Regions from separate parts of the Halobacillus sp. Cin3 genome, predicted to be linked through region 1. Evidence: riboswitches for the same ligand, from Rfam matches in the RefSeq annotation. Region 1 holds a riboswitch; each other region holds the start of a gene.
What was found. A riboswitch is a leader RNA that binds a small molecule or an ion and turns the genes downstream of it on or off. The one in region 1 is predicted to bind S-adenosylmethionine.

Region 1 (7,826 bases):
TAAGTGTGGCTGGTCTTGTTACAGAGCAGGGACTTGTTTTAGGCATTGTGATTGGAATCGGCCTCGGGCTGTTCTTTACTAAATCGAAGTGGTCAGATTATGCGCAGAGTCTGATTACAGGGATGGCTCAGCCAGTGGGGATCGTTTCGATCATTGCCTGGTTCTGGGCCGGCATGTTTGCAAATATGCTGTCCGCCGGAGGACTGGTGGATGGTCTGATATGGTTCGGCTTCCAAACCGGGCTGGAAGGCGGAGCTTTTGTCGGTATTACGTTCCTGCTTGCCGGCTTATTTTCCACAGCTGTAGGAACCGGGTACGGTACGGTAGCCACGTTCGGTGTGCTTATGTATCCAGCTGGTGTCATTTTAGGAGCGGATCCTGTGCTGCTTGTTGCAGCAATTTTAAGTGGAGCCGTGTTCGGTGATAACCTGGCGCCTGTTTCTGACACAACGATCGTTTCTGCAACGACACAGGAAGCGGATGTACCTGGAGTGGTCCGTTCCCGTTTTAAATACTCCATGGCGGCTGCTATTCCGGCAATGATTCTTTTCACTGTTTTCGGCGGCGGTGGGGAACAAGGGAGCCAGCAGGTAGTCAATGACCTGCAGAGCCAGGTGTCTCCCAACGGTCTGTTGATGCTGGTGCCATTTGTACTCGTTCTTGTACTGGCGCTGAGAGGCCAGCATCTTCTGACCTCCTTATCATGGGGGATCCTTGCATCTGTTGTTTTCATATATTTGAGTGGCCTATCCTTAAAGGAAGTGCTGTATATTCATTTTAATGAAGCGGGGGACCCTGTTATTGAAGGGGCCCTTATTGATGGAATCAGCGGATATTTCAATATGGCTATTTTAATCTTGTTCATTCTTGCGGCGGCTTACATGCTTGAAGTAGGGGGGACGATGGAAGTGATTAAGAACTTCTTCCTCCGCATCATCAATGGTGTAGTCCGCAGAGCTGAACTGGCCATTTTTGGTATCGTGGCTTTCTTGAATGTCTTCATCACAATCAACACAGCAGCTGAAATTGCAGCGGCTCCGTTTGTGAGGAAAATCGGGAAGGAATTGAATATCCATCCATACCGGCGGGCCAACTTCCTAGATACAGTGACCTCTTCCTTAGGTTATATTTTCCCTTGGAGTGGTGGTGTCCTGCTTGCCTGGGCCACGGTTCAGGGAGCGGCAGACAAGTATGACTTCCTACCAGTCGTTTCCCCTGGTGAAGTATTCCCTTATGTCTTCCAAGGATGGCTCCTGCTGATTGTTATGCTGATTGCAGCATGGACGGGATGGGGTCTCCGTTACACCGGAAAAAACGGCGAAGAAATGAAACCTGAAAAATAATAGGAAAACCAAAGATAGAAAAAGCGCAGAGATTCGTCTCTGCGCTTTTTAACTGTAGACAAGGACTTGTCATCCAGTAGACCTGTACGTTGTTTGCTTGGTCACGTTCCACTTATCCGCCGAAAGGGAGTGGTCTGCGTTCCTGGACGCACGATAAAAAACAGGATTTCTTGCAACTGAAAGCTCAGAGATTTACTTCTCTGTCTTTTTTTTCAGGTTTATAAAGCTTCCACTGTTTCTTTCATTTGATCAAGGTGGCGGAGTTCGTGCCAGCCAATGAATTCAATCCACTGGGTCAAGTCCATGTCTCCGAAAGCGGGGTGTGGAAACACGCGGTTCTTCAATGTTTCTTCATCTTTGTTATGGATGAGGAATAACGTGGCTTCCCTTGTTTTTTTCAATCCATCCTCGGCTTCTGCAATCGTTTGGAACGTACCTTCAGGCCGGACGGACTCAGGGGCTTCCACCTTGTAATGCCTTTCCGTCGTCCGGTGGATCGGTTTTTCGGAAGTCTGCTGGATATCTCCCTGCTTTATTGCCTGCTTGATCTGGTAGACGACAAGTTGTTCCATCAGGTACAGGTGCTCCAGAATTTCCAGGACCGACCATTTTCCTTCCCCGGGCTTTCGTGCTGCCTTTTCGTCAGAGATGGAATGAGCATACTCCAGCAGCTGTTTTCTTTTCTCATCAAGACCATACATAAACAGGTCCTCCTCGTCCTTAGGTTGTTTGCATAGATCAAATAAAATGACCATTCCCCTGGCAGGTGGTGATGAAACCTTTCCTCTTTCGTAAACGTAAAACCATAGACAAAGGTTTCATGAATGGTCTAACCCACCCCTTGGTGTGGTATAGAACTATAACCTACATATAAGGAGGAATCTGTCATGTCAGATTATTCGATTGAAGAGTTTATCAGGGCCACGAAACAGGATGATTCAGAAAATGATTATTTCGAGCTGGAAACCCCGCGTATTCTCGAGGTGAACCTGTTGGATCAGGTCTGGGCGAAATCCGGGGCCATGATTTCCTATAATGGGGATATCAAGTTTGAGAGGGAAGGGATTCTGGAGCACGGCGTAGGAAAAATGTTCAAGAAAGCGTTGACGGGAGAGGGCAGTTCACTGATGAAAGCGACAGGGCGCGGGCGTTTGTACCTCGCTGATCAGGGGAAAAAGATTACGATTTTTGACTTGGATAATGAAACCATCACAGTCAACGGTAACGATCTTCTCGCCTTTGAGCCGAGCATCGACTGGGATATCAAGCTGATGAAAAAAGTGGCCGGGATGGTTTCCGGCGGTCTGTTTAACGTGACCTTGAATGGCAGCGGGCGTGTGGCTATCACCTCCCATTACGAACCACTGACACTGCTCGTACGCCCCGGAGAGCCGGTCATTACAGACCCGCATGCAACCGTGGCCTGGTCCGGACATTTGGAGCCGAATTTCAAGACGGATGTGAGCTTCAAAACGTTTATTGGACGGGGGAGCGGGGAATCTATCCAAATGCAGTTCGAAGGAGAAGGTTTTGTCATCGTCCAGCCGTATGAAGAAATAGATACAACAGGCAGCCAGTAAGTCTTTTCTTTTGCGTGGACTGGCATAGTCATGCTAAAGTGTGAATACAATGATGATACAAAAAGAATCATCATTCATCCTTTACTTCGTTACTGAAACGTAGTATGATGATAATCAACATTAAATAAATAACGGAAACTTCTTATCCAGAGAGGCGGAGGGACTGGCCCTTTGATGCCCGGCAACCATCGAATCAATCCACGGATTGACGAGAACGGTGCCAATTCCTGTAGGATGAATACCATCCTAAGAGATGAGAGGATCGTACGGATTGATACGAACCCCTTTTCTTATGTGGATAAGAAAAGGGGTTTTTTGCATATCAGCATGCCCGTCATGGCTCTCGATAGAAGTTGCGTTAAAGGAAAGGGAAGATGTAGATATGGCAACAGCAATTTTCGGCGCAGGGTGTTTTTGGGGAGTAGAAGCATTTTTTGAGAAATTCGAAGGGGTAACGGGCACAATCGTTGGTTATATCGGAGGACATCTCGAAAATCCTTCCTATGAAGAAGTGAAGCAGGGGGATACCGGTCATGCGGAAGCCGTCCGCATCGAATACAACCCTGCTGTGATTACGTATGCAAAACTGGTCAATATCTTTTTTGAAGCCCATGACCCGACACAGGTAAACCGTCAGGGTATTGATGTAGGACATCAATACCGTTCAGTGATCTTCTATACAGATGCAAGCCAGAAGTACATTGCAGAAGAGAAAATCAGTGAATGGAGTGCCAAGGGCGTCTTTAAGCGTCCGATCGCTACACAAGTGGAAGAGGCTTCTTCCTTCTTTGAAGCGGAAGAGCATCACCAGAAATACATTCAAAAACATGGCTCTGCGGCCTGCTCCATCGGCTGATGAAAAGTCCCTCACTGAGGGGATCAGCTTGTAGAGAAACCTCTGTTTCTTTACAAGCTTTTTTTCTTTTTTACCGCCAGGAGCGAAAGCCCCTTCCCTTTCCGCGGACGAGCGCCCGTGCTTTCCGCAGGAGTGGAAGGGGCCCCGCTCCTTGGGCGTTCTTTAACATCGAAAAAGACTCTCCTTCACCCAGATCATCCTTGCTGGATGGAGGAGAGTCTTTTTCATATTCCTGCAGCCAGCCGTCATCAGCGACTGTTCCTTCCCCTTTTTTTCCACGCAAGCGGCCATAGCGCAGCCCATGCCGTTCTTTTGAATCTGCGAACCTGCGTACACGAGAAGCGTTCGGTGGTGATGCCCGCGGCATTCATCCACAGATAAGCGGAATGTGACCCTTTACACGACAAATGGACAACTCTAACTGGTTAACACAGGCTTTTTTTATGGGAGAAAGTTCACTAGAATGAAGGAGATGGAGAGAGGAGGGGAGCCTGTGTTGAATGACATCATTCTTATAGTTATGTGCGCCTTTATGGTTCTTGGAGCTCTTGATTACTACATATTGAATCACCGCCTTGCCTTAGGATGGCGGTTTTATGAAGCCTTTATGATGATGGGTCCACTGGCCTTGTCTATGGTGGGGATCATCTCTCTCGCCCCGGTGCTGTCCAGATGGCTCGCGCCGGTCGTCACTCCCTTGTTCCAGGCTGTTGGAGCGGATCCTTCTATGTTTGCTTCTATGCTGCTTGCCATTGACATGGGGGCTTATCCTTTGGCGGAATCGCTCGCGGCAGACAAAGAAGCGGCTGTTTTTTCGTGGGCTCTGCTTGGGACGATGATGGGCCCTACGCTTGTGTTTACCATTCCAGTTGCCTTGACCGTTGTAGCGAAAAAGGATCATCCTTTTTTCGCGAAGGGAATTCTCGCAGGAATGGTGACGATTCCGATCGGCTGTTTCATCGGCGGGTGGACAGCCGGCTATGAAACGGGGTGGATGCTTAGAAATCTGCTTCCGGCCATGGTTCTATCCCTTTTTATCGCCGCCGGTCTCTGGCTCTTCACAGCCTTGACCATACGTCTGTTTTCCTACTTCGGCAAAGCGGTCGAAATCATTATTATTTCAGGGCTTGCTCTTATCATTATTGAAACGTTAACAGGCATAACAGTTCTCCCCGGCATGGCTCCCTTATCGGAAGGGATCCTCATCGTCGGTAAAATTACTGTCACACTTGCAGGGGCTTATCCGCTGGTGGCGTTTATCAGCAGGCACGGCGAAAAAGTGCTCACCCGTGCGGGAAGACGTCTCGGGATGAATGCAGTATCGATGACAGGGTTCATCGCATCGCTTGCCCATCATTTGCCGATGCTTGCCGTCATGAAGGACATGGACGATAGAGGGAAGACGGTCAATGCGGCCTTTGCAGTCAGCGGGGCATTTGTATTCGGAAGCCACTTCGCGTTTGTGGCCGGCGTCCAGCCGGATATGATACTTCCGGTGATCGTGGGCAAATTAAGTGCAGGTATTCTTGCTGTGAGTTTAGCCCTAATTCTAACGAGACAAGACGTTTCATTTTATGAAGAAGAGGATTCTTCGTATAATGAAGAGTGAAATTGATCATAAAGGAGTTTTTCAAATGACGACAGATATGCGCAGACAATTTGACCAATACATCGAGAAATTCAAACAGAATGCTTCCCAGGAAGTTCAGGACAAAATGAGCGACGCCATTAATGAATTGGAAGCCTCTGAAGAGGGGAACGGTCTTTCCAAAGGAGAAAAAGCCCCGGACTTCATCCTTCCAGATGCCAAAGGCGGTCAGGTTCAGCTGTCCGAACAGCTGAAGCAGGGTCCTGCTATCGTAACTTTCTACCGCGGCGGCTGGTGCCCTTACTGCAACATGGAGCTGCGTGCGTATCAGGAAATCATGGATGATATCCACAATGAAGGAGCTCAGCTGATTGCCATCAGCCCGCAGACGCCGGATCAATCCATGACTACTCAGGAGAAAAACGACCTGGATTATCACGTATTGAGTGATGTTGGAAACAAAGTTGCTCAGCAGTTCAACCTTGTTTATGAGCTTCCGGATTATCTTGTAGATGTGTATAAGGATAAAGGATTGAATGTAGACAAGCATAATGGAGACGATTCCTGGACGCTTCCAGTATCCGCTACCTACATCATTGATACAGATGGTACGGTTGTATACGAATATACAAAATCTGACTATAAAGACCGTGCGGAACCTTCTGAAGTTCTCCAAGAGCTGAAAAAAGTAAACGCATAAGTCCAAAAAGACGTCCTCCATGTATGTGGAGGGCGTTTTTTATGAGTGGAAAAATCCGAAAAGGTAGAAGCCGGCTGCCAGCATCAGCAGGACACTGACCTGGATGCAGATGCCAATGATGGAACAGATTTTTCCTGCTGTCGCAAAGTGACGGCCGCTTTCTTTTTCCTCCTCTTCGCTGCGTAAGAAGGCATTGGCCATCACGATGCCGATGATGCCTGTAATTAATCCGGCTAGAGGAAGGAAGATGGACATGATGCCCAGAACGAGGGATGTCACAGCCTTTTGATACATAAAATGCTCCTCTCCTTCAAACAACCTTAGGGAGGTTATTTGGTATATCGGTTCGCATAGCTGCTGGCGGCAATCGAGTCCGGCTTGATTTTTGGTTCCATACCAAGGGATTCAATCCTCGCCACCATTTCATTTACATAGACTCTTGTCCGGTTCCGATCACCGGAACCTATATCAATGTGTCCTTCCATTGTAAATGTCGCACCTTTGTAGATGTGAGGAAGGACGATATCAATCAACTCATTTTTTCGTTCTTCTGTAAAAAGGAAGGCGACCCGCTCTGTTAAAGACGTTTCATAGGAAATCCGCTCATGCAGGGTAGTCATTTCCCTGGGGATGACTTCTTTGCGATAACAGGCCCAGGCTCCTTTTCCTACCCGTTGAATGACAACTCCGGTAATAAACAGCGTGCGGGATGGGTGAACTTGTGAATCTGTTCCTACCATCAAACGGTAATTCCCGACAGGCTCCCGTTTCATAAATGTTAAAATATGTGAGAACACTTCTGGAAATCCCATTTTTTTATGCGTGAGGTTTTGAAACAAATCGGGCTGGTGCACATTTGCCATCTCCTTTTTTATTTCTAGGCAGTGGAGTGTGGGGGATAAGTGTATTCCCTTTTTCCTCCTTGGGTAATCCCTGATTGTCCTGCCGTGAAACCGTTCTCCATCCAAGCAGCTGTGACCATTCTGTTATTAGGATATTCATAGACCTGCTTGAAAGATAACATGTTTTTAAATAGAGTATGTGTGCATTCTACGCAAATTATGTAAAAAATAGTCAATGCGCAGAGGAAGGGGAATACAAGGACTGCAAAGCTTGGGGCCATATCATTTCCTATGGGGAAAAAGCGTAGGCAGTGGATAACGGGGGTTAGGAAAAGCATGGCACTGGAAAAAGGACCTGATGGTGAGTGGAACAGGCCCTAGAAAATAAAAATCCAGATAAGAATAATAGTGATTACAAAAGTGATCGCGTAGATCGTGGAAAGTAAAGGAATGCTGCCTTGGTCTTTATTATCGGATTTCAAGTGCTGCAGATCCTCTTCCGGGCTCAGCTGGTTTTCTGACTTGTCCATGTTTTTGGCAATGACAACCGTACCGACCAAAGCGGTAATCGACAAAACAATGATGATGGCATAGTACAAAGGATACATTGAACATCCGCCCCCTGATTAAAGTCTTACCTTCATTATAATAGAAAGCGGGCGGATGTTGGAAATGTTCCTGATTTACATATGTTCTGGTGCAGCCATTCCAAGCAGACGCAGCCCTTCCTTCAGCACGACGGTAAATGCATAAACGAGCGTCAGGCGTTCCTGTTGGGAAGGGGAGCCGAGAATTTTTGATTTGGCATAATAGTGATTGAACGTTCGGGCAAGGTCCAGCAGGTAACGGGCAATTTTAGACGGATCATTGGTCGAGCAGGCCGTTTGAGTCATTTCCGGAAATGCACGGACCGCTTT
Region 2 (7,826 bases), on a different contig from region 1:
CCTCATCCAACATGGACAGTGGATATTCTCGACCTTCTGGAGAAGTATGACGCCAAAGGCTCGTTTTTCATGATTGGAAAACGGGTGTCCTATTACCCGGAAACGGCCCGGATGGTGGCTGAGCAGGGTCATGAAATCGGAAATCATACGTGGGATCACCCCCGCCTCGCCCGGTTAAACCCGGAAGAGGTGGATGAGCAGATTCTCGCTGCCCAGGACGTGATCAAGCAGGCTGCTGGAGTAGAAACAGCTGGATTGAGACTGCCGTTTGGCGAGGAGCCTCCAATGGCTTACAAAGGCGATTGGAATACGGTTCCATGGACGCTCTATTCTGAGGAGTGGAGCGAACAGGAGCCGGAGGAAATTGCGGAAGAGATCACTTCACAGGCAGAGGATGGTTCGGTAATTCTTCTCCATGAATTAGAGAGCCGGACCCCTGAAGTTGTGGAGCTTGTGCTGGAACAGTTAACTTCCCAAGGGTTTCAATTTGTGAAAGTCAGTGATCTTCAATCATAAAAAAGACGGGTAGATGGACATCGTGTTCGTCTACCCGTCTTTTTTATGTTTTCTAGTCCTCATTCAGCTCATCTTTGATGAAACGGCCCCATTGTTCGAATTCAACGAGAAAGCCGTCATGACCATAATCCGTAGGGATATGCCTGTGGAAGGCCTTCGGTGCCGCCGATGAAAAAGCGGAAATCAGCTCTTCTGGATACAGCAGGTCGTGTTCAAAACTGAACGTGATCAAGTCTGCTTTATACTGAGCGGCGGCCGTTTTCCATCCTCCCCGGTTCCTCCCGATGTCATGGTTATTCATTGCATCAAGCAGGTACAGGTAGCTGTTCGCGTCAAACCGTTCTTTGATTTTATCTCCCTGATAATCCAGATAGGATTGAATTTCATAGGTGTCTCCTCCATTGGACCGGTCAAACCTCTTTTCAAAAAGAGTGGGGCTTCTGTAAGTCACCATACCGGTCATGCGCGCAATCTCAAACCCCTGCAGGGACTCATTGGTCGTGTAGTTCCCGTCTTGGAACAAAGGGTCATTTTTGATAGCTTTCGCCCCGATATGATTGAAGGCGATGCCGTAATCACTCAAGTAGGGGGTCGCAGCCATAATCAGCAGCTTCTCCATAAAGTCAGGGTAGAGGAGCCCCCATTCATACGCCTGCATACCTCCAAGCGACCCTCCCGCAACAGCCTTGACCTGATGTATGCCCATCTTTTTTAAGGCCTCATACTGGGCGCGCACCATATCCCGGATGGTCACTTTAGGGAACTGCTGGCGGAATGGTCTGCCTGTATCAGGATTCATACTGGCGGGACCCGTAGACCCATGACAGCCTCCCAGAACATTGAACGTAATTACTTGGAACAGGGAGGTGTCGACTGGACACCCCTCACCGATTAATCCTGCCCACCAGCCGGGCTGCTCTTGGGTACCCACAGCTGCCTGGTTCCCGGTTAAAGCGTGGCAGACGATAATGACGGGAGCATGAGAGGGGCCGGTGCGTTCGTAAGCCAGCTCAACAGATTCCAGCCGGCCTCCGGATTCGAAATCGAAGGGTCCCAGTTCAATCGTCTCCAAAGCTGCTGTCTGGCTGGCGGGGTTTTTTAAAGACATGCTTTCATTCTCCTTTCTGGCCATTATACAGTGACGAGTGTATGAGATAAGTTGTGTCCTGATCGGATTGAAACGATCGTCTCGTAAAGACTGGCTCCGGATAGGATTTGTTCATTTTTCAGGGAAGAAGCAGCCTTGGACCAAATGACCAATGGATTCGCTGACTGGGCCAGATCCGTCTGGTTTTCTCCAAGGGTTTCAAAATAAAGAATATCGAAAGCTGGATCGTTCAGTTCCAGCATGTCTTCAGCCTTTGAAAAAGTAGTCACCTCAAAACCGAACCGCTCCAGTTTGGAGGCTTCCTCCTGCAGGCCTCCCGGCTGGTCAGGAATGATGCCGATCGTTTTCCTGCGGATGTTTCCATTGGACCGGTCGAGGGAGGAACGGAGAACGGTCTCCGCTGGATGAGGCTGTTCCTTATAAGGACGGCTGTATCCATTGGCCTTTTCTATGGCTTGGTCCAAGTCCCGTATAAGATCATCCACAGATTCCAGACCAACCGACAAGCGGACAAGTTCTTCGGATACACCGGACTTTTTCAAGTTTTCCTCATTCAACTGCTGGTGGGTGGTGGAGGCCGGATGGATGATCAATGATTTCGCATCCCCGACATTGGCCACATGGGACCAGAGGGTGGAATGGTCAATCAATTTACGACCGGCTTCACGTCCGCCTTTGATACCGAAGACAACCATGGATCCGGCTCCGCCTTTCAAATACTTCCCGGCAAGGTCATAAGTGGGGTGATCCGGCAGCCCGGGATAATTCACCCAATCCACGCCTTCATGGTTCTGCAGGTAGGCAGCAATTTCATATGCCTGCTCTGCATGCTTTTCGATTCTCAGGTGGAGCGTTTCGAGTCCCTGCAGGAGCAGGAACGCGTTCTGCGGGCTCAGGCAGGCACCGATATCTCTCAAAAGCTGAACACGGAGCTTAACCGCATAGCCGGCAGGTCCAGCATCAATACCGAAGCGGATGCCGTTGTAGCTTTCATCAGGCTCTGTAAAACCCGGGAATTTTTCGTGGTTCCAGTCGAACCGGCCGCTGTCTACGACAATACCGCCGATAGCTGTACCATGGCCCCCGATCCACTTCGTTGCGGAGTGGACGACGATATCTGCCCCCCAGGTGATCGGCTTGCATACATAAGGGGTGGCGAAGGTGTTGTCGACAATCAATGGAATGTGATGAGCGTGGGCAATATCCGCCACCGCTTCAAAGTCCAGTACATTCAGGCTTGGATTACCGATGGTTTCAGCGAAAATCGCTTTCGTTTCAGGCGTAATAGCTTCCTCGAAGGCATTAGGATCGTTCCCATCTACGAAAACAACGTTCACACCATAGCGGGGAAGAGTGTGCACGAATAAGTTATACGTACCTCCGTACAAGTTGGAAGAGGTGACGATGGTATCCCCGGCACCGGCAACGTTCAGGACGGCCATCGTAATTGCCGCCATCCCGGAAGCTGTAGCTACAGCGGCAGCACCGTCTTCCAGAAGGGCAACACGCTGCTCAAATACATCGACTGTCGGGTTTGTGATTCTGGAATAGATGTTCCCCGGTTCGGCCAGGGCAAATAGGTTCTGGGCATGATCGGTATCATTAAAAACATATGAAGTCGTCTGATAGATGGGAACGGCACGCGAGCCTGTTGCTGGATCAGCTTCCTGTCCACCGTGAAGCAGCTGTGTTTCATCACCATACACATGATTTGAATAGGTCATTGGTTCATTCCTCCTTATGATTTCCAGGACATCCTGATCCTCGGTGTAGAGGGAATAAGAAAAACCCTCTTCTGTAAGTAAGAAGAGGGTTTTTTATGTATGTTTACCTCCCCTTATCTTTCAGATCATCTGATCTGTAGGATGTAGCACCTTTTCAAGTTTTCCTTGAAGGTTGCCGGGCGTCTCAGGGCCTAGTCCCTCTGCCGCTCTCGATAAGAGTTTTCAATATTTAATTTATCTGACTTGTTTGAAATTATAAAGGGGTCCTGCTCTCTTGTCAATTCTCAGCTTGAAACAAGGGTGTTTAAATCTATATTAGGGCGGGAATGGATAATTAAGTCTATGTTGAAGGAGATGTTTTCATGAAGGAATATAGTGTAGTACCAAATAAAGATGTAACCGGCTGGTTCGTAAAGATTGAGGACGTAGCTCCGACAGATTTATTTGATGAGCGTGATACAGCTGTAGAAAAAGCTGAAGAAATCGCGAAGCAGAACAAACCGAGCCGCTTGTACATCCTTGACCAGAATCACGAAGTTGAAGAAGAGCGTACCTTTTAAAAAATCCCCGCCCAGGGGATTTTTTTATGGCTTCCTATGCTTGTTTTCCTGTGGCAGTAGTTTTTTTACGTGAAACCGATTATGATGGGACACAGGTTGAGAAAGAAAGGAAGGACCGGAATGAATCATACATATGACGTGATCATTACAGGAGCCAGGGCAGCTGGGGCGAGTCTGGCTGTCCTGCTCGGGAAAATGGGGAAGCGTGTTCTGTTGATCGATAAAGCCGCGTTTCCAAGTGACACACTATCCACTCACTTTATGTCCCATACCCGCTTCCTTGAGGAGCTGGGCATCCTTCATAAACTGGAAGAGACTGGTTTGAGGAAAGTGAGTCGGATGCGGACGTATATCGGCCAAAGCTTTATGGAAGGACCGAGAGCGGATTATACGATTATACCTAAACGTGATGTGCTCGACCCGCTTCTGATCGAGCAGGCCGAGGGGTTGAATTCCGTTACCTTCATGCCGCGTACGTCAGCAAGAGGTTTGATCAGGGAGGATGGGCGCGTTACCGGACTTCACCTTGAAACGGAAGGGAAAACGTGGGAGGCCTATGCCGCGTGGGTGGCCGGAGCAGATGGAAAGCACTCGAACATCGCTGCCTGGACGGGAGCAGAGAAGTACCGGGAAACGAAGCCACTCCGTCCTGTGTTATACGGCTATTACACAGGCGTGGAGCCGTTAAGCGAACCTGTAACGGAGATTTTCCTGCATGAAGGACGAATCGGCTTTGTTTTTCCAATGGAGGAAAACCGGAACTGTCTCGGTATTGAAATACACCCTGGGGAGTTTGCAGACATGATGAAAGCGCCACAGGAAACATTTGAACAAACGTTTAATCAATTTTACGGAATGAAGAAGAGGATGGAGGGGGCAGTTCTACAGGGAAAGATTATCGGAACCCCCGGAATGCCGAACTTTTTCAGGAATGCTTATGGAGAGGGCTGGGTCCTCCTTGGAGATGCTGGTCACAGCAAAGATCCAAGTACGGGGCTTGGAATCAATGATGCGTTTCTGCAGTCCTTCCTGCTGGCCGATGCTTTTCAGCAGATGGATGAAGGGGTGGATTGGGAAACGTCCCTGGATCGTTTTCAGAGTCGAAGGGATGAGCAGCTGCTGCCGGGATTTCAGCTGACATTGGATTATATCCAATCGCTCCGGAAGTGGACAGACAACGAAATGGCATTGTTTCAAACCATCGCGGCCAATCCTATGGCGTGGAATAAGCTGATGCCTCATATGGGACGGCATTTGAAAGAAGACACCAAAGATTTCCCTCTTTTTTATCAATCGGTGGAAGGGGAAGCTTCCTCCTTCGGTTTCAGGAAGGATTAACTTCCTTTGAAGGCGAAATGGTTAAGAGAGGTGATGAGAAGATGGAATGGTCGAAAACATCAGCTTTCGAAAAGCTGCAGGAAATTTATACAGATAAAGTGATGCAGGACGAAAAAAGAAGAATCTTTCAAATGGTGTACCGCCATCTGCATGGCCATCTTGACGATCTTGCTGTAGAAACAGGTCTGACAGAAAAAGCTGAAAAACAATTGAAGTTTTTTAAAGAATACACGTTTATGCCGGGCGATAATCTATTTCAGTCGATGCGCTGGGTCTTTTTGGTCGCCCGTGGAGAGAAACCGAAGGAAGCAGAAGAAACAAGGGAGCACTTGAACCGGATTTACCGTTCGTTGTATCAGCCGGCCGGCTTGAAGAATCCGGCCATTCCAGAGACTTTCTGGGAAACGCCTCTCGGTGTCGCCTGTCTGGTGGCAGAAGAAGGAGTCGAGGCGGTTTATCCGATTCTTGATGAAGTTCTTGAAGTCGAAAAAATATAGGATGAATGTGGTTTTCTGAAAAGGAAGCCCAAGAGAAGGGGAGGGTCAAGGATGGAACATTATGAAGTGACGATTATCGGTGCAGGCCTTGCAGGAATAACAGCCGCGCGCCGTCTGATGAAGCAGGGACGTACAAATATCCTGCTTGTCGATAAAGGGAAAAGTGTCGGGGGACGCCTCGCCACCCGCCGGATTGCAGGCGGCAGGGCGGACCACGGGGCCCAGTTTTTTACGGTCCGTACAGAAGAGCTTGAAGAAGAAGTCCAGGACTGGGTAGAGGCCGGATGGGTAAAGGAATGGTTCGGTGACGACCACCCGCGGTATACGGCTGTAGACGGAATGAATGCTTTTGCCAAGCAGCTTGCTGAGGGTATCCCCACCTTATTGGAAACAAGGGTCGAAAAATTATTGGAAAATGACGGGGGATACAGGGTCTACAGTGCAGACGGTTCTGAATGGCAGACGGACAGTCTGTATTTGACGATGCCTGTCCCCCAGGTTCTGGAGCTCTTCAGAAACAGTACCATGAGCATGCCTGAACCTGTGAAAAAACAATTGAAAGGCATCCTGTTTGAGCCAACGTATGTGGGGTTGTTTGAATTCAACAAGCCTACAGAGCTCCCTGAGCATGGCCATTTGGATCAAGACCTTCCCGAAGGTGTGGAACGGATTGTCGATCATAGTAAAAAAGGAATTTCTGAAGACGTGATCGTCAGTGTCTACATGACAGGAGACTGGTCCAGAAAATACTACGGCGAGGATTATGTCATGTCTCTGGTGAAAGAAAAGGCGGAGAACTATCTTCCTTGGGACGACCTGGAGTCGGAGCAGTTGAAGCGGTGGAGGTATGCCCAGGCAAGGAAAGTTGTGAAGGAGTCCTGTCTTGATGTGAATGGAGACGGCAGACTCATCGTCGGAGGAGATGCGTTTCTCCGCCCGAACGATACAGCCGGCCGGACCCGTTTTGAAAGTGCCTATTTGTCAGGGAAAGATGCCGCCGCGCATCTGCGCTGGTAGAAAAAGTTCGTCCTATCCAGTTAGAGTTGTGCGTATGTCATGTTGAGAGGGCACGTTCCGCTTATCGGTGGATGCTTGCCGGGGCACGGCCTCAGCTAACTTGATCAAAAAAAACCATTTCACCAAGTGGATCTTCGGCTCGCCCTTTTCCCGCAGGCGTCACTGCCGCCTGCTTGGGGAAAGTCCTATCCATGACCAAGTATTGGTGATCGCTCCTTTGGGGTCACTAGAAAAAAGGTTTCTCTACAAGCTGAAAGGTGTTCTCTATAGGAGAACACCTTTTTATGTGACTTTCGGTTCGTATTTCTTCATGCGTTTCATGCGAGCCATCGTATAAACGGCAAGTCCTGCCCAGATGAATGTAAAGGCAACGCCATGCACCGATGTGAATGGTTCGTCATAGAGGAATACTCCGATGAACAGCATAATCGTTGGCGCGAAATATTGTAAAAAACCCACCATGGAAAGTGGAATCCGTTTGGCCCCCGCTGAGAATAGAAGTAACGGGACAGCGGTAACGACTCCAGCGCCGAAGACAAGGAGTGCTGTGAGCGATCCCCATTCTACAGATGCCCACTGTCCGCTTTGCTGTTGGAGCAGGAAGAAAAGCGCAGCTGGTGTAACGATGAACGTTTCAATGGTCAGACCAAACATGGCGTTCAACGGCACCAGTTTTTTCAGCAGGCCGTATGTCCCGAAGCTGAAGGCCAGCAGCAGGGCAAGCCAGGGGACGGAGCCGAACTTTAGTGTCATATAAAGCACGCCTGTTCCAGCGAGAGCGAAAGCGAGCCACTGGGCTTTCGAGAAGCGTTCTTGAAGGAAAATCATGCCGAGCAGAATGCTGACCAGCGGATTAATGTAATAGCCGAGACTGGCTTCAACCACGTGATTGGTATTGACAGCAAGTATGTAGGTCACCCAGTTGATACTGATGGTCACAGATGCCAGTGTAATTCCGATCATCTGCCGCTTATTCGTTAAAATGCGGCGGCATTCCTTGAAAAACGCCTTCTGTTTTTGAAGAACCAAAATGATCAGCGTCATAAAGACAAACGACCAGACGATG
Region 3 (7,826 bases), on a different contig from region 1:
CCATCCTCCAGGTTGATGGAGTTAATGATCACTTTCCCCTGGGAAAAGGTAAGAGCTTTCCGGATGACGTGATAATCCGTGGAGTCGATCACCAGAGGCACCTTCACCTTATTGACGACCTGCTTCATGAAGGCTTCCATATCCTTGATTTCCTCCCGGTCCGGGTCGGCGAGACAGATATCGATGACCTGTGCTCCTTTTTTCACTTGGGCGCGGGCAATTTCCGACGCTTCCTCGTATTTTTCTTCTGCAATCAATCGTTTGAACTTTCTGGACCCGATTACGTTCGTCCGCTCCCCTACAAGGATCGGGCGGTCAGCGGGATCATCATAAATCAACGGCTCAATTCCGGATAGTGCGTGGGCATGGTCTTCCGGGGCGGTTCTTGGAGTGTACGCTTTGACGGCTTCTGCTATGGCACGAATGTGATCCGGCGTCGTGCCACAGCAGCCGCCGACAATATTCAACCATCCTTTTTCAGCAAAACCTGCCACTTTAGATGCCAGAGAAGCCGGGGTTTCATGATAATGTCCTTCTTCATCGGGCAGCCCTGCATTGGGGTAGCAGCTGACGGAGGTGGCAGCAAGATCCGAAAGAGAGCGCAGGTGATCCCGCATAAACTCCGGCCCTGTGGCGCAGTTCAACCCGACGACAGCCGGATTCATATGTTCCAGCGATAAATAAAAGGCTTCTATGCTTTGTCCGGCAAGGGTCGTTCCCATCGGCTCAATCGTACCGGAAATCATAAGGGGCAGCTCGATTCCGAGTGCATGACCGGCACGTGTAATCCCGAGATAGGCCGCTTTGACATTCAGCATATCCTGGGACGTTTCCAACAACAGAAGGTCGACGTTTCCCCTCATTAATCCGCGTGCCTGTTCCTCATAGGTGTCCGCCAGCTGCTCGAATGTCGTCCCACCGGTGACGGATAAGGTTTTCGTCGTCGGCCCCATCGCTCCTGCAACAAAGCGGGGGTGATCTTCTGTGCTCATTCGTTCTGCAGCCGTTTTAGCGATTTGTGCTGCTTTGATATTGATTTCCTCCGCCAGGTGACCGAGATTGTATTCATCGAGGACAAGGCTCGTGGCACCAAACGTGTTGGTTTCGATAATGTCCGCTCCCGCTTCCATATACCGGGTGTGGATGGTATCAATCAACTCCGGGTAGGTGAGGTTCAAATATTCATTGCATCCGTCGTAGTCCTCGCCGCCAAAATCCTCAGGGCTCAGGCCTGCTTCCTGAAGCATCGTCCCCATGGCTCCGTCCAAAATGAGAATCCTCTTTTTCAGCTGTTCGTCAAACCATGTGGATGCCATCGGACATCTTCCTTTCCTGTTCCTTTGTTTTCTGTTTAATGTACTTCGTTAGTTCCACCGTCATCTCGTAGCGGAGGAACGGGGTGATCAAGTAAATGCCGTTAAACAGGTCAACCGCTGTATCGATGAGGGACTTTGCAATGCTGATGCCCTCGGCCTGCGCTTGTTTCCGGTCCTGTCCGGCTTTTTCCATTTTTTCCAGTATGGAAGGAGACAGGGTGATGCCGGGCACTTCATTGTGAAGGAATTCAGCATTGCGTGCGCTTGTCAACGGCATGATGCCGATGTAAAGAGGGGCTTCCACTTGTTTTGTCGCTTCATAGACTTCGAGAAGCTGCTCTTCGTTAAACACAGGCTGACTGATAAAGTAATCGGCGCCGGCGGTGATTTTCTTCTTCATTCTTCCGACGGCACGGTTCAAATTTCTTACATTCGGATTAAAGGCTGCAGCGACTGAGAATGATGTTTGGTTCCCGAGAGAATTTCCGGAAAAAGAAATGCCTCTGTTCATCTGCTTAATATAGTGAATGAGATCCAAAGATGACAAATCATAGACAGACGTCGCTCCAGGAAAATCCCCGATCTTCGTGGGATCACCGGTGACCGCCAGGACTTGGCGGATGCCTTGTGTATGAAGACCCATCAAGTGGGACTGCAGACCGAGAAGATTGCGGTCCCGGCAGGCGATATGGACGAGTGGATCGACATCATATTTCTCTTTAATGATCGAAGCCATGACAGAGTTGCTGATTCGTGGAGAGGCTAGGGAGTTATCCGCAAGGGTGATCGAGTTAACACCAGCTTCCTGAAGCGCTTTGGACCCTTTAAGAAAACGATCGATGTTCAACTTTTTCGGGGGATCCAGTTCGACAATGATGGACCGGCCTTTCTTCGCCGCTTCATGGAGGTGTGGTCGTTGATCTTTAGTGGATTGGACGGCTGTTTCGGCCTTTTGACGGACAACTACAATCTTTTCTTTGATCGGTGCTTTTCCTTTTACTTTGGATGCGATGGCTTCAATGTGCTCCGGTGTTGTGCCGCAGCACCCGCCGATGATCCGCGCCCCTTGGTCGTAAAGCGCCCGGGCGCTTTTTTGAAAGTAGGAGGGATCTGTCGCATAAACGAGTCTGCCATCCTGAAAGGCCGGCAGACTGGCATTCGGATAGACCGATAGAAAAGCTTTTTCGGGTAAGGGCACTTCTTCTAAGGACTGGATCATATGGTACGGGCCGAGACGGCAGTTGATGCCTGTCACGTCCGCTCCGATTTTTTCCAGGTGAGTGAGCGCGTCAGGGAGTGGTGTACCATCCTGCAGCACCCCGGGTTCATGCATCGATACCTGGGCAATCAGAGGAAGGTCTGTTTCCTTCCGGGCGATAGACAGAATGGTGGAGAGTTCCTCTAGATCATAGAAGGTTTCAAAAAGAAGGCCGTCCACTTGTTCAAACAAAAGACAGTAGAGTTGTTCCCGGAAGCTTCGTTTTATTTCCTCAAGAGAAACAGCTTGTTTCTGAACCCCCCGGATGCCGCCGACCGTTCCGAGTACATACGCCTTGTCGCCGGCGGCATGTCTTGCGAGCTGGACAGCGGCTGTATTGATCTCCTTTACGTGATCCTCGAGGCCGTAACGGCCAAGTTTGATGTAATTGGCACCGTACGTATTGGTTTGAATCAAATCGGCTCCTGCCTGGACGTAAGCGTCATGAACGCTTTTCACTTCTTCTGGATGCGAAAGGTTCAGTTCCTCGAAACACTGGTCGACCCCGTAGGAATAAAGAAGAGTCCCCATCGCCCCGTCTCCGACCAGTGTTTGTCTATGGAGGGCTTCACGTAATGTCATATACTCACCCTCCTGTCTTCAGCAGTCCGTTCGATTTGGTTCAAAGCCTGCGAAAAGTCAGCGATCAGGTCCTCCGGTTTTTCCAATCCGACCGATAAACGCAGCAGTCCGTCTGTGATGCCGCGTTTGGCCCGTTCCTCCTTAGGCATGGAGGCATGGGACATCCGCGCCGGGTACGATAAGATCGACTCGACAGCTCCAAGACTTACGGCATACACCGGAATTTCGACAGCTTTTGTGAATTGACGGACAGCCTCCTCGTCACGGAGGCGGAAAGATAGAACGGCTCCATACCCGTCGGATTGATACGTGTGGGTGGAATTCCCCGGATGACAGCGGAAGCCTGGATAGTACACGTGCTCGACCAGAGGGTGACTGGATAAAGCTTCTGCGACTTTTGCCGCTGATTGAGATGATTGGGTGATTCGGCAGTGGAGTGTCTTCAGGCCGCGGAGCACGAGCCAGCAATCGTGTGCGCCCAGAATAGATCCGAAAGAATTCTGTAGAAAAGAAAGAGCCTCTGCGACGTCTTTCCTGTTGGTCACGGCTAACCCGGCGACGACGTCACTGTGTCCGGCAATGAACTTTGTTGCACTATGGAGGACAAGATCGGCGCCAAGGTCGAGCGGACGCTGCAGGGCTGGTGTCATAAAGGTGTTATCGACAAAGGTGAGGCAGTTGTTCGCTTTGGCGAGTTTTGCCACTGCACTTATATCAGTGATTTCAAGTGTTGGATTGGAAGGAGTTTCAATATATAACAGCTTCGTATTCGGCTTTATGGCTGTAGCCACTTCATGCAGATCGGTCATGTCAACAAAGGTGTGATCGATTCCAAAGCGGTGGAGAACATCGTGGATCATTCGGAAAGTCCCCCCGTATACGTCCTTGGTTATAACGATGTGATCCCCTTTGGATAACAGCATGAATGCTGTGGAGATCGCTGCCATTCCGGAGGCGAAAGCAAAGCCTTTCGTGCCGTTTTCAAGGCCGGCGATCGTCTCTTCCAACGCTGTTCTTGTCGGGTTTCCCGACCGGCTGTAGTCGTAATCCCCCGGTGTGTCAAAATCCTGTTGGTGAAAGGTTGAGGACTGTTGGATCGGGACACTCACCGCTCCGGTCTGCGGATCGAACTTCTGGTCGTTGTGAAGCAGGCGGGTCTGCAGGGAATGGGTATTCATTGGACGGATTCCTCCTTAGGTAATTGACTCAAAGTAGATTGAAGATCTGTCAAAAGATCATCGATATGTTCCACGCCTACGGAAAAACGGAGCAGTTTATTGCACACGCCGTAGCGGACGCGTTCTTCTTCAGGGATATCGGCATGGGTCTGGGTGGCGGGGTAGGTGATGAAGCTCTCCACACCTCCGAGACTTTCCGCAAAACTGATTAAATTCAATCCTCTTAGAAAAGGGTCGATCCAATCTTCTTCCTTTAGCCGGAAGGACACCATGCCGCCTTTTCCTGGGTAGAAAATATCACTCACACATGGATGATCTTCCAGGAATCGAACGACGGCTTTGGCGTTGCCTTCATGCTGCCTCATCCGTAGAGGCAGGGTTTTCATGCCGCGCATGACGAGCCAGGAGTCGAACGGCGACAGGACAGCCCCGGATGTATTCTGATGAAAAGCGAGCTTTTCGCTGATGCCTGCTCCTTTACTGACAAGAAGTCCGGCCAGAACATCGTTATGTCCAGCCAAATATTTCGTCGCGCTGTGAATGACGATGTCCGCTCCATCCTTCAACGGCTGTTGAAGGGCCGGTGTGTAAAGGGTGTTATCGACAATCAGCAGGAGGTCATGTTCTTTTGCAAGTCCGGCCATCTGCTTGATGTCGGTTTGGTGCATGAGCGGGTTTGTCGGGGTTTCAATGTAAACGGCTTTCGTACGTTCGGTCACATAAGAAGGGAGGTCATTCAGCTTTTCGTTTTCCAGGTAGGTGAACTGTAGACGGTAACGCTCCTTCATATGTTCAAATAAGCGGTAGGTTCCCCCGTACAAATCTTCGGATACGAGAATTTCATCACCCTCCCGGAATAGGGAGAGGACGGTCTGGATGGCGGACATTCCTGAACTGAATGCAAAACCTGCGTCACCTTCTTCGATATCGGCGATGGATGCTTCAAGGATTTTTCTTGTCGGGTTGCCCGTCCGCGTATAATCAAATCCTGTAGATTCCCCGAGCCCGGGGTGGCGGTAAGGGGTGGAAAAGTAAACCGGTGGATTGATCGCTCCGTACGGTTCGTTCCGCTGGTTTCCTGTCTGGACGAATTTTGTTTCCGTGTGACACATAAAAATACTCCTTTCGTTTATGAACCGATCAAGAGAGGAAGAAGCGTGAAGACGAAAAAGGACGCCTTCTCTAAGAAGAAGGCGTCCTGGATATCCAAGGCTTCTTCTTATCTTTCAAGTTGATCAACAACTTGCTGGAGTTAGCACCCTTCTGGTCGATACCAGGGGTTGCTGAGGCTTCACAGGGCCAGTCCCTCTGCCTCTCTCGATAAGAATATAATTGTAAGTTCATGTAAATGTTGATGACTACTCTACACTACTCAGAAAGTTTTGACAATATGCATACGGAAGATTTTTCAATTTTAATCGAAACGTCCTATTTTATCCGTATTCCTTTTGGTGGGTCCGTTTTTTCTCAAGGTATTCTTCATCCTCGCGGGCTTTGATCCATTTCTCTTCGAAAATCCGGGCTGATTCTGCTTTTTCCTCATCCATGTCACGGTCGTTGATGTCTCCATCGTCATCGTATTTTTTTCCACCTTTGTAATTGGCGTACCGGCGCGAGCGTGTATACCCCATCTGGAGGAATTTACGGGCCATATCCATGCCGACAAAATCATCGTTTTTCTTGTATTCTTCAAACATAGCGTAAATTTTTTCTGACGACTCTCTGGCGATTTCAGGTGTTTTGAAGCGCCAGTGCTGGAGAATTTCACTTTTGTAGGGTTCGACAAGAAGTACACCCTGCTCGCCGCGCCCGACACGGTATTTTTCGGGTTCTTCTCTGAAATCAATGGAATCAAAATCTAAATCGTAATCAAAAGGCATGGTCCTTCGTCCTTTCTGTATTTTCTATGCCGAACATATTCAATTTCAGGTCCCTGGACAATTTTTTGATTAAAGCGCCGCCGGCTGTGCTGTTTCCCTTTTCATCAATGGCAGGGCCGACGACGCCGATTCCCATTCTTCCAGGCACCGTACCGATGATGCTCCCGGATACTCCGCTTTTACATGGGAATCCAGCTTCGACTGCGTAGTGGCCGGATGAGTTGTACATCCCGGAGGTCATCATGATGGCTTTTACGGTTCTTAGGTGGTGGGCGGGAATCAAGCTTTCTTCCGTATCTGGATCGAGGCCGCCTTTAGCAAGGAACAAGCCGACCCGGGCAAAGTCATGACAGCACATCATGACTGCATTCATACGATAGTATAAATCCAGCGCTTCTTCGACATCGGTTACAAGTGTGCCTGTACTGTGCATAAAGTAGGCGAGGGAACGGTTGCGCGAGCCGTTCGCCTTTTCTGCTTCGTACATCTCTCCGCTCATTTCAAGATGGTCGTTGCTGGTGATTTTCTTTAAGAAATGCATATAGCGGTCGAACCGGTTTTCCACGCTCTGTCCTTTAATAAGGGAAGCTGTAGCGATCGCGCCTGCGTTAATCATCGGGTTGAAAGGTTTGCTTGTGTCATAGGACTCCAGCTGGCTGATGGAATTGAAGAAATCTCCCATCGGCTCCATTCCTACGGTTTGAAAAACACGGTCCTTTCCGAAGTCCTGGAGAGCAAGCATCAAGCTGATGACTTTTGAGGTACTCTGCATCGGAATGTATTGATCATGATCCCCGGCGCTGTAGCACGAGCCGTCTGTCGTGATGATGCTGACGCCGAGGTAGTCTTTATTTGCCTCCCCGTAATCAGGAAGGTTCATATTCACCTTTCCTTGAGAAGCATAGGGACGGCTGTCCTCAATAGCTTCTTCCAAATAGGAGTTCGATAGTTCTGTCATAGCGTTTCTCCTTTTTTGTAGTTCAGTACCCTCTTACAGAAAGTGGGTAAACAAAAAAAGCAGCCATCCCCGCAGGGAAGTGGCTGCATGTGCTTACTGCTGCTTTAAGTAGCGCCGGTCTTTCAGGAACAATCTCCAGAATAAATAGAAGGCTGGAATCAAAATCCCGAAACCGACAGCATAGACGATCAGCATGGGGTAAAAGGTGGAAGCGTTGGTGAACCCATCGCTGACTGTTAAATCCGGGTAAATCAAGTACGGCAGGTGGGCGGATCCGTACGCATAAATAGCGAATCCGTACTGCAGCACGATCATGATGACGGCAGGGCGGGCCCGTCCCTTTCTTCCGTCCGGTTTTTTCAAAAACAAAAGAACGTAGCCGATCAGGAAAAACAACAGGGAAAGGCCGAAAATGAGCCAGTTCTGCTCAATATTATCAACAATCCAACCAGCTTCCTCAGGAAATGTTCCGATTGTCAGCATGGCGACAGCGATGCTGACAGGTCCGAGCCACAGGGCGTGCTTTCTGAATGTATCATACGCATCCCAGTCTTCAGCTTCCTTGGCATAGTCCATTAAAAAAACCGATGAAATAAACAACTCGGTGGATAGACCGAATAATACGTGCATGTACAGCGTCGGATGGGTCAGAAG
Region 4 (7,826 bases), on a different contig from region 1:
AGTGGAGCCTTTCAAAATCATCAGGATCCATGGAGGTGCTCCGGTCACATAAATTATCGAGATAATCACTGATCGTCTGGTAAGCGACAATAAAACGGACAGCAAGATCCGGGCGGTCACCGGAAAGCACGGAATAAATCGCCCCACCTTCGCAATGAAAGGTCTTATCCTTGATACTGGCCTCGGCCTGTGCTCTTAATTCTTCATTAGGGATGCGGGAGGCAGCATCTTTCCAATAGGCTAGTTCTTTATGTACTCGCGGAAACACATTCCGATACACTTCATAAAGCAGATGGACAGCATTGCTTGGAACGGACTCCTTCAAGGGTGGACACTCCTAACGTTCATTTATTATGTTGCTCAAAAAAGACTGTGTATAGTGATAGACCTGGTCATTTTCCGGCTCATTGAAAATTTCATGATAAAGGCCCGGCCACAGCTTATAACTTTTTTCACTGGTATCAACATGATTGAACCATTCTTTCGTGCGTGCCGGATCCACTAAAAGGTCTTCCTCTGCCTGCATCACTAAGAGAGGAACATCAGGAAAACGATTGACTTGTTGAAACGCCCGGCTTCCCGCCTTTTGAAACTCACGGTACCACCGCACCGATACTTTATCAATGACAAGAGGATCCTGACGGAATTCTTCAACCTTGATTTGGTTTCTAGTTACATTTTCGGGATTCTGTCCCGCTTTCATACGCAGCGAAGGTGTAAAAACATTCATTAGATATGATAAAGCTTCCAGCGGCCGGGCCGTTTTATTCCGGATCTGTACAGCTGGAGAAGACAAAATCACACCATCCAGCTGGGGCTGCTTTTCCTCCATAAAACGAATCACAGCCAGTCCACCCATGCTGTGGCCGAGAAGGAATATCTTTTTATCCGGATCCGCCTGCTCATACCAGCTTTGAATGGTTTCAACGTAATCACCAAACGAACGAATATGACCTTTCTTCCCATCGGACAACCCCTGTCCCGGCAGGTCTCCATAAATCACTGAAAAACCGTCCTGACGGAAACGATCGGCAAGTTCCTTATACCTTCCCTTATGCTCAAAAGCGCCATGGACGAGAATGATCGTTGCGCGATCACGGGTCGATTCCAGTTTTTCCACAGCCGATCCCTCTTTTCATTTGATATACTGATGTTATTCATATTATAAGGGGGCTTCGTATGATTTGCGAATATAAAGGGAAACAACCTCTCATCCACCCATCAGCTTTTACAGCAGAAGATGCCGTCATTACCGGGGATGTTGTCATAGAAGAGAACGCAAGCATCTGGTTTAAGACGGTCATCCGCGGCGATGTCTCATCGGTACATATCGGTAAAAACACAAATGTCCAGGATCTGAGTATGCTGCACCAAAGCCCTGACCAGCCTCTCATACTGGAAGACGGCGTTACGGTCGGGCATCAGGTTACCCTGCATTCTGCACACGTTAAACACGACGCTCTGATCGGTATGGGATCCATGATTCTTGATGGCGCTGTCATAGGGGAGCGGGCCTTTATCGGAGCAGGAAGCCTTGTTCCGCCCGGAAAAGAAATCCCTCCGGATACACTGGCCTTCGGGCGTCCGGCCAAGGTGATCCGTTCCTTAACAGAAGAGGATTACAAAGAAATGGACCGGATCCGGAAATCGTATGTCGCAAAAGGGCAGTACTATAAAAACCTTCGGGGCTGATAGACAAAAAAACATGTCATTCAGCAGGGGTGTCCACAAATCGCATTGATGTAGTCATCCAACGCTTTTCAGCTGGATGCCTGCATGAATAGAAGACAGGCGGAGGGAAATGGATACAATCTCTCAGGAAGAACAAGGGATGGCCGTATCGTAGATTGAAAGACCAATACGTACTCTACCTTTTGTACACTCGTGAAAATAGAAAAAGCTGCTTCCTCCAACAAGGAAACAGCTTTTTTTTATTGAAAACGACCACTGAGCTCTTCCGCTTTATCCGTACGTTCCCATGGAAACTCAACATCTGTCCGGCCAAAGTGGCCGTAGGCAGACGTATCACGGTAAATAGGCTTACGAAGATCGAGCATTTTAATGATTCCAGCAGGACGGAGATCAAACAAGTCACGCACAGCGTCCACCAGCTTTTCTTCCGACACTTTGCCGGACCCGCTGGTATTGATGGAAATGGAAACCGGCTGAGCCACCCCGATCGCATAGGCGAGCTGGACTTCCACCGTATCCGCAAGACCTGCGGCTACGATGTTTTTCGCAACATAACGAGCTGCGTATGCAGCGGAACGGTCCACTTTGGTCGCATCCTTCCCACTGAAGGCACCACCACCGTGACGCGCATATCCACCGTACGTATCTACGATGATCTTACGTCCTGTTAAACCGGCATCCCCTTGAGGACCGCCGATTACAAAACGCCCGGTCGGATTGATAAAGTATTTGGTTTCATCATCAATATAGCCTTCCGGTACAACCGGCCCGATCACCTGCTCTTTCAAATCCTTCTGGATCTGTTCGAGCGTGACCTCTTCAGCGTGCTGAGTCGAAATAACAATCGTATCCACGCGGACCGGATGATCATTTTCATCATATTCAATCGTTACCTGCGTCTTGCCATCAGGACGAAGATAATCGAGTGTTCCGTCTTTGCGGACATCAGAAAGACGCTTGGAGAGTTTGTGGGCAAGAGAAATAGGCAGCGGCATCAGTTCAGGTGTTTCATTGTTGGCAAACCCGAACATCAATCCCTGGTCACCAGCACCGATGGCTTCTATTTCATCATCGCTCATTTTCCCTTCACGGGATTCAAGCGCAACATCCACCCCACCCGCAATATCCGGGGACTGCTCATCAATAGCCGTCAAAACGGCACATGTATCTGCATCAAAGCCGTATTTTGCTCGTGTATATCCAATATCTTTAATCGTCTGGCGCACGATTGATGGAATATCAACATAGGTATTCGTACTGATTTCACCGGAAACCAGGACAAGTCCCGTAGTTACTGTTGTCTCACATGCCACCCTTGCATTCGGGTCGTTTTTTAAAATTTCATCTAAAATAGCATCAGAAATAGCGTCACAGATTTTGTCCGGATGACCTTCTGTCACGGATTCTGATGTGAATAACCGGCGGTTCGCTGGCATTCTAAAAACTCCTCCTTCTGTAAGTACAAAGTATTAGACGGAACTCTTTACCAGTATGTGTAGAAAAACATAAGTTCATTTCATGAGTGTCACCCTGGATCCGAAAACGTTTTCGTGCACGTTCTCAGTCAGAAATAATAAACAGGCGGCAAGGCCTGGTCATGGACATTTCCTTCATATAAAAAGAAAAAACCCTTCCTATACCGAGGAAAGGGGCTGCTTCCTTTCGCTCTTATCGTCCAAGGAGCTGACTCCTTGCTTCAGGTTAGCACCATGTCCCTGAGGACGGTTGCTGGGTTTCAAAGGGCCTGTCCCTCCACCAACTCTGGATAAGAGAGTTTCCGTTCTCAGCTATCGTATCGAAAAGCGTGTTTAATGTCAATTAGATTCATCGGGTTTCGAAAAACCCTTTCCATCCAAATTCATCCTGGATAAACGTTCTGATAAAACCATCATAGGATAATAACAGCCATGAAATAGGGCAGAATTGAAAACTTTCCCACAATCCACTGAATAGTATGGACGATTAAAATAAATGTGTTATACTAATCTCACATTATTAAACTGCAAAGGCGGGACGATGCATATGAGTACAATAAACCAACTGTCAGAACTTAATCTTCTACTTTCCCAGGACCATGTCCACCACCAATTATCTGTTCCACATTTAGTGGAAAAGATCTTATACCGCAATGAAGGTACACTCACGGAAAAAGGGGCTGTTCAGGCTACGACCGGTACCTATACGGGACGCTCACCAAAGGACAAATTCATTGTCCGCGACGACGTAACCGAAGATAAAGTTGAATGGGGTGCTGTGAACCAGCCTATTGACGATGATACGTTTGTGAAATTATACCATAAAGTGCTCGATTATTTGAAAGACCGCAGGGAGTTATTCGTCTTTAAAGGATTTGCAGGAGCGGATGAGCGCTACCGCCTTCCTATGCAGGTACTTACAGAATTCGCCTGGCACAATTTATTCGCCCGCCAAATGTTCATCCGGCCGGAGGCATCCGAATTGGAGGAGCATGACACAGAGTTCACTGTCATATCTGCTCCAACCTTCAAAGCAGATCCTGACGTGGATGGCACGAATTCCGAAGCGTTCATAATGGTTTCGTTTAAACACCGCGTTGTCCTCATCGGAGGAACAGAATACGCAGGGGAAATCAAGAAGTCCATCTTCTCCGTCATGAACTACCTGCTTCCGGAAAAGAACGTCCTTCCGATGCACTGTTCGGCCAACATCGGCAAAGAAGGCGACGTTGCTCTGTTCTTCGGTCTGTCAGGCACAGGAAAAACGACTCTGTCCGCTGATCCTCAGCGCCGCCTGATCGGGGACGATGAGCACGCCTGGTCCCCCTACGGTGTCTTTAACATTGAAGGAGGATGCTATGCCAAGTGCATCAACCTGTCCAAAGAAAAAGAACCGCAGATCTATGATGCCATTCATTTTGGATCCGTTTTGGAAAACGTCGTCCTTCAGCCGGATTCACACGCACCGGATTATGACGATACGAGCCTGACGGAAAATACACGGGCTGCCTACCCACTGGATCACATTGATAATACAGTGCAGCCAAGTATTGCCGGCCATCCAAATGCCATCATTTTCTTGACAGCCGATGCCACGGGAGTCCTCCCACCGATCAGCCGTTTAACAAAAGAACAGGCAATGTACCATTTTCTAAGCGGCTATACGAGTAAACTGGCTGGCACAGAGAGAGGGATTACCAAGCCGGAAGCTACTTTCTCCGCCTGCTTCGGTTCCCCTTTCCTTCCGCTTGCTCCATCAGCATATGCAGAGATGCTCGGAGAGAAAATAGACCAGTTCAATACGGACGTCTTCCTTGTCAATACAGGCTGGTCAGGGGGAGCCTACGGAGAAGGCGAGCGTATCAAACTGAGTTACACACGTTCCATGATCCATGCAGCTCTGGAAGGTGAACTGAGTTCTGCCGAAACTTATAAAGACCCTGTGTTCGGGCTTCACATCCCGACCCACTGCCCGGGAGTACCGGACGAAGTCTTATTTCCGAGAAAAACGTGGAACAATCCGGCCGCTTATGATGAGAGTGCCAAGGAACTTGCCGAGAAGTTTCATGCCAACTTCAAAAAGTTCACATACGCCAGTGATAAAATCAAGCAGGCCGGCCCGACCCACCACACAAACTAAATACAAAAAATCCGCCGTTATCCAACGGCGGATTTTTTCTGTTCAGCGGTGTTCCAGCCGCTTTAAACATTCCGGAAGAACCTCATCCTTCATCATGAAGCTGAACCGGTCGTTATTTTTCAAGTTTCCCGGCAGGTGCCGGAAAAGAACAGGGCCATGCGTTTCAAAATAATGATCCTGATCAGCCAGCTCAGATATTGTAGCAAAATAGACATTCTTGATGACAGTTCCGCCTTTTCCATCGACATGATACTGCCCAAGATAAGTCAGATCATCAATATCGGCTCCTGTTTCTTCTTTCACTTCTCTTACTGCTGCCTGTTCCGCCGTCTCCCCTTCTTCTACTTTCCCACCAGGGAATTCGAGCCCTCTGTCTTTGTGCCGGGTTAACAGCCACTGATCACGAAAGCGGCAGATGATCCACACATGTTTTGGCTCTTCAGAAAAAGGGTGATCCTCGAAGGATAACCGGACAGGATTTTGATAAAAATCATAAAAAGTTTTCATGTCTCTTCAACTGCCTTTAATCCTTGTTATACGTTCACTTTCCTGTTTAAATCGTACCATAAGCAGCCGCAAATACAAACCAGTCCCTCTCCACTTATAGGATTTCCGGTCCGTACCGACACAAAATCCCCCTATTATGTAGGAAAGAACCGCTTCAAAAGGGGAAGCGGCCCTTCTCTCAACTTTTCAATACGCCCATTTCCTCAATATGCTTCTTCGTCATTTCATCACCCAGATCATAGATCTGTTGGAAAGCCTTATGCATATCGGCATCGGTATCATCGTTATCCTGATCCTGATGGTAAGGCATAAATGGAATATGAGCCCTGTAAAAGGACCGGACGTCTGCATGAGCAATCTCATCAAACACTTCACGCAGAGCCGTCACTTCTTCAGGGGTGGCGTAGATAATAAAATCATCATTGTTGGCATCATGATTTATCGAAATCTCCCGCGTACCGATGTTAATGTAATACGGATCTCGTCCCATCTTCACCCTCCTTTCCCTTAGTGTGAACCATGAAGGCGAAGGTTATGAATCCATTTAGGAAAGGGTATGGGTGGAAGACTGCTGCGTCACCTCTGCCAGCTTTTCCTCATCGACTTCTACGCCGATCCCATGACCTTGAGGCACAGGTAAGGCGCCTTTCTGCACCTTCAACGGAGGCTTTACAATATCAGCTTCAAAATAACGTGTCGACCCGGACAAGTCTCCCGGTATGGTGAAATTAGGCAGCGAGGCGAGGGCAAGGTTATGAGCTTTGGATATCCCCGATTCCACCATACCTCCGCACCACACCGGCACTCCCGATGCAGCACAGAAATCATGGATTTCTTTGGCGGCCCCCAATCCTCCTACACGACTGATTTTCACATTGATGATCCGGCAGCTGCCCAATCCAACCGCCTGTACAGCATCTTGATAAGAGGTCACCGATTCATCCAGGCAGATCGATGTCTGCATTCGTTTCTGAAGCTGCTGGTGCAGGTGAAAATCGCCGGAACGGAACGGCTGCTCAATCATCAGCAGGCCATAACGATCCAAAGCGGTCAAGTTCTCCATATCCGTTTCATCGTACTGCCCGTTCCCGTCGATCATGATGGGCAGATCCGGAGAAGCAGCCCGGACCGATTCAATCATCTCCTGTTCCTTCCCTTTGATGATTTTAAGCTTATACCTTTCAAAGCCCTCCATCTGCAGTTCAGCAATATCCTCTTCAAGGTGGTCACTCAGGCTGAGGACAGCTCCCGCCTGTACCATCTTTCTCGTTCCTCCGATCAAAGAGGAAAGGCTTGTTTCCTTCTGTTTGGCATACAGATCCCAGACAGCGCCTTCCAATCCTGCTTTGGCCATCGGGTGTCCCTGCGCGGAAGCTGCGATTTCCTGAAACTGCCCGGGGTGGGAAAGCGGGTTTTCCGCCAATAGAGGGATAAGAAAATCCTTGAGGATATGCCATGCCGTGTCTGTCGTTTCATACGTATAAAAAGGCTCTGGAAATGCCGTCACTTCTCCGTATCCGGTCAAGCCTGAGCGATCGTGAGCTTCAACGATAATAAGTGGACGTGCCGTTAGACTCCCCCTTTTCGTACGAAAGGGATGTTTCATCTTCAGCTCAATCTTTTTGAGGATGATTCTCTCGATATTCATTGGTCACCGCCCTCTGTCAGGGAAAACAATTTCCTTCTCAGTAATTTGTTGGAGGCGTTTCGTGGCAGTTCCTGAACCCAGTAAATATCAGCCGGCTGCTTGTATTTCGCCAGCCTATCACCAATATAACGGTAGATGTCCTCATTCCTGATCGTCTCGTTCTCCGCCACAAGAAAAGCTGCCGGCACTTCACCCCATCGATCGTCCGGACGCCCCGTAACTCCAGCCTCTTTAACACCGGGGATTTCTGAAAGCACGCTTTCTATTTCAGCAGGATAGACATTTTCCCCACCGGATATAATCATATCCTTCACACGGTCGACGACGTATAAAAAACCGTCCTCATCCTGATACCCAAGATCTC

Region 2: it holds a riboswitch for S-adenosylmethionine, as region 1 does, so the genes downstream of both, QMA39_RS12145 (O-acetylhomoserine aminocarboxypropyltransferase/cysteine synthase family protein) here and msrA (peptide-methionine (S)-S-oxide reductase MsrA) in region 1, are expected to answer to the same signal.
Region 3: it holds a riboswitch for S-adenosylmethionine, as region 1 does, so the genes downstream of both, QMA39_RS18020 (methionine biosynthesis PLP-dependent protein) here and msrA (peptide-methionine (S)-S-oxide reductase MsrA) in region 1, are expected to answer to the same signal.
Region 4: it holds a riboswitch for S-adenosylmethionine, as region 1 does, so the genes downstream of both, metK (methionine adenosyltransferase) here and msrA (peptide-methionine (S)-S-oxide reductase MsrA) in region 1, are expected to answer to the same signal.

Annotation. Positions count from the first base shown of each region.
Region 1 is NZ_CAMZMV010000004.1:389,324-397,149, forward strand. Features, by position in the region: gene QMA39_RS15025 (Na+/H+ antiporter NhaC family protein) at 1-1,343, shown strand, start outside; gene QMA39_RS15030 (DinB family protein) at 1,562-2,044, opposite strand; gene QMA39_RS15035 (AIM24 family protein) at 2,231-2,923, shown strand; SAM riboswitch class I at 3,063-3,183, shown strand; gene msrA (peptide-methionine (S)-S-oxide reductase MsrA) at 3,306-3,779, shown strand; gene eutH (ethanolamine utilization protein EutH) at 4,273-5,388, shown strand; gene QMA39_RS15050 (peroxiredoxin-like family protein) at 5,414-6,067, shown strand; gene QMA39_RS15055 (DUF4190 domain-containing protein) at 6,107-6,361, opposite strand; gene QMA39_RS15060 (ribonuclease H-like YkuK family protein) at 6,397-6,930, opposite strand; gene QMA39_RS15065 (hypothetical protein) at 7,287-7,517, opposite strand; gene argS (arginine--tRNA ligase) at 7,593-7,826, opposite strand, start outside.
Region 2 is NZ_CAMZMV010000003.1:291,445-299,270, forward strand. Features, by position in the region: gene QMA39_RS12135 (polysaccharide deacetylase family protein) at 1-516, shown strand, start outside; gene QMA39_RS12140 (homoserine O-acetyltransferase) at 569-1,624, opposite strand; gene QMA39_RS12145 (O-acetylhomoserine aminocarboxypropyltransferase/cysteine synthase family protein) at 1,648-3,348, opposite strand; SAM riboswitch class I at 3,459-3,567, opposite strand; gene QMA39_RS12150 (DUF2188 domain-containing protein) at 3,711-3,908, shown strand; gene QMA39_RS12155 (NAD(P)/FAD-dependent oxidoreductase) at 4,029-5,246, shown strand; gene QMA39_RS12160 (hypothetical protein) at 5,288-5,743, shown strand; gene QMA39_RS12165 (FAD-dependent oxidoreductase) at 5,795-6,760, shown strand; gene rarD (EamA family transporter RarD) at 7,043-7,826, opposite strand, start outside.
Region 3 is NZ_CAMZMV010000008.1:28,082-35,907, reverse strand. Features, by position in the region: gene metH (methionine synthase) at 1-1,316, opposite strand, end outside; gene QMA39_RS18030 (bifunctional homocysteine S-methyltransferase/methylenetetrahydrofolate reductase) at 1,297-3,156, opposite strand; gene metC (cystathionine beta-lyase) at 3,153-4,334, opposite strand; gene QMA39_RS18020 (methionine biosynthesis PLP-dependent protein) at 4,331-5,446, opposite strand; SAM riboswitch class I at 5,551-5,661, opposite strand; gene QMA39_RS18015 (DUF4385 domain-containing protein) at 5,768-6,214, opposite strand; gene glsA (glutaminase A) at 6,204-7,172, opposite strand; gene QMA39_RS18005 (cytochrome d ubiquinol oxidase subunit II) at 7,266-7,826, opposite strand, start outside.
Region 4 is NZ_CAMZMV010000002.1:5,371-13,196, forward strand. Features, by position in the region: gene QMA39_RS08120 (tetraprenyl-beta-curcumene synthase family protein) at 1-325, opposite strand, end outside; gene QMA39_RS08125 (alpha/beta hydrolase) at 338-1,120, opposite strand; gene QMA39_RS08130 (gamma carbonic anhydrase family protein) at 1,180-1,692, shown strand; gene metK (methionine adenosyltransferase) at 1,932-3,128, opposite strand; SAM riboswitch class I at 3,358-3,464, opposite strand; gene pckA (phosphoenolpyruvate carboxykinase (ATP)) at 3,715-5,307, shown strand; gene ytkD (RNA deprotection pyrophosphohydrolase) at 5,350-5,814, opposite strand; gene QMA39_RS08150 (hypothetical protein) at 5,993-6,304, opposite strand; gene menC (o-succinylbenzoate synthase) at 6,359-7,462, opposite strand; gene QMA39_RS08160 (o-succinylbenzoate--CoA ligase) at 7,459-7,826, opposite strand, start outside.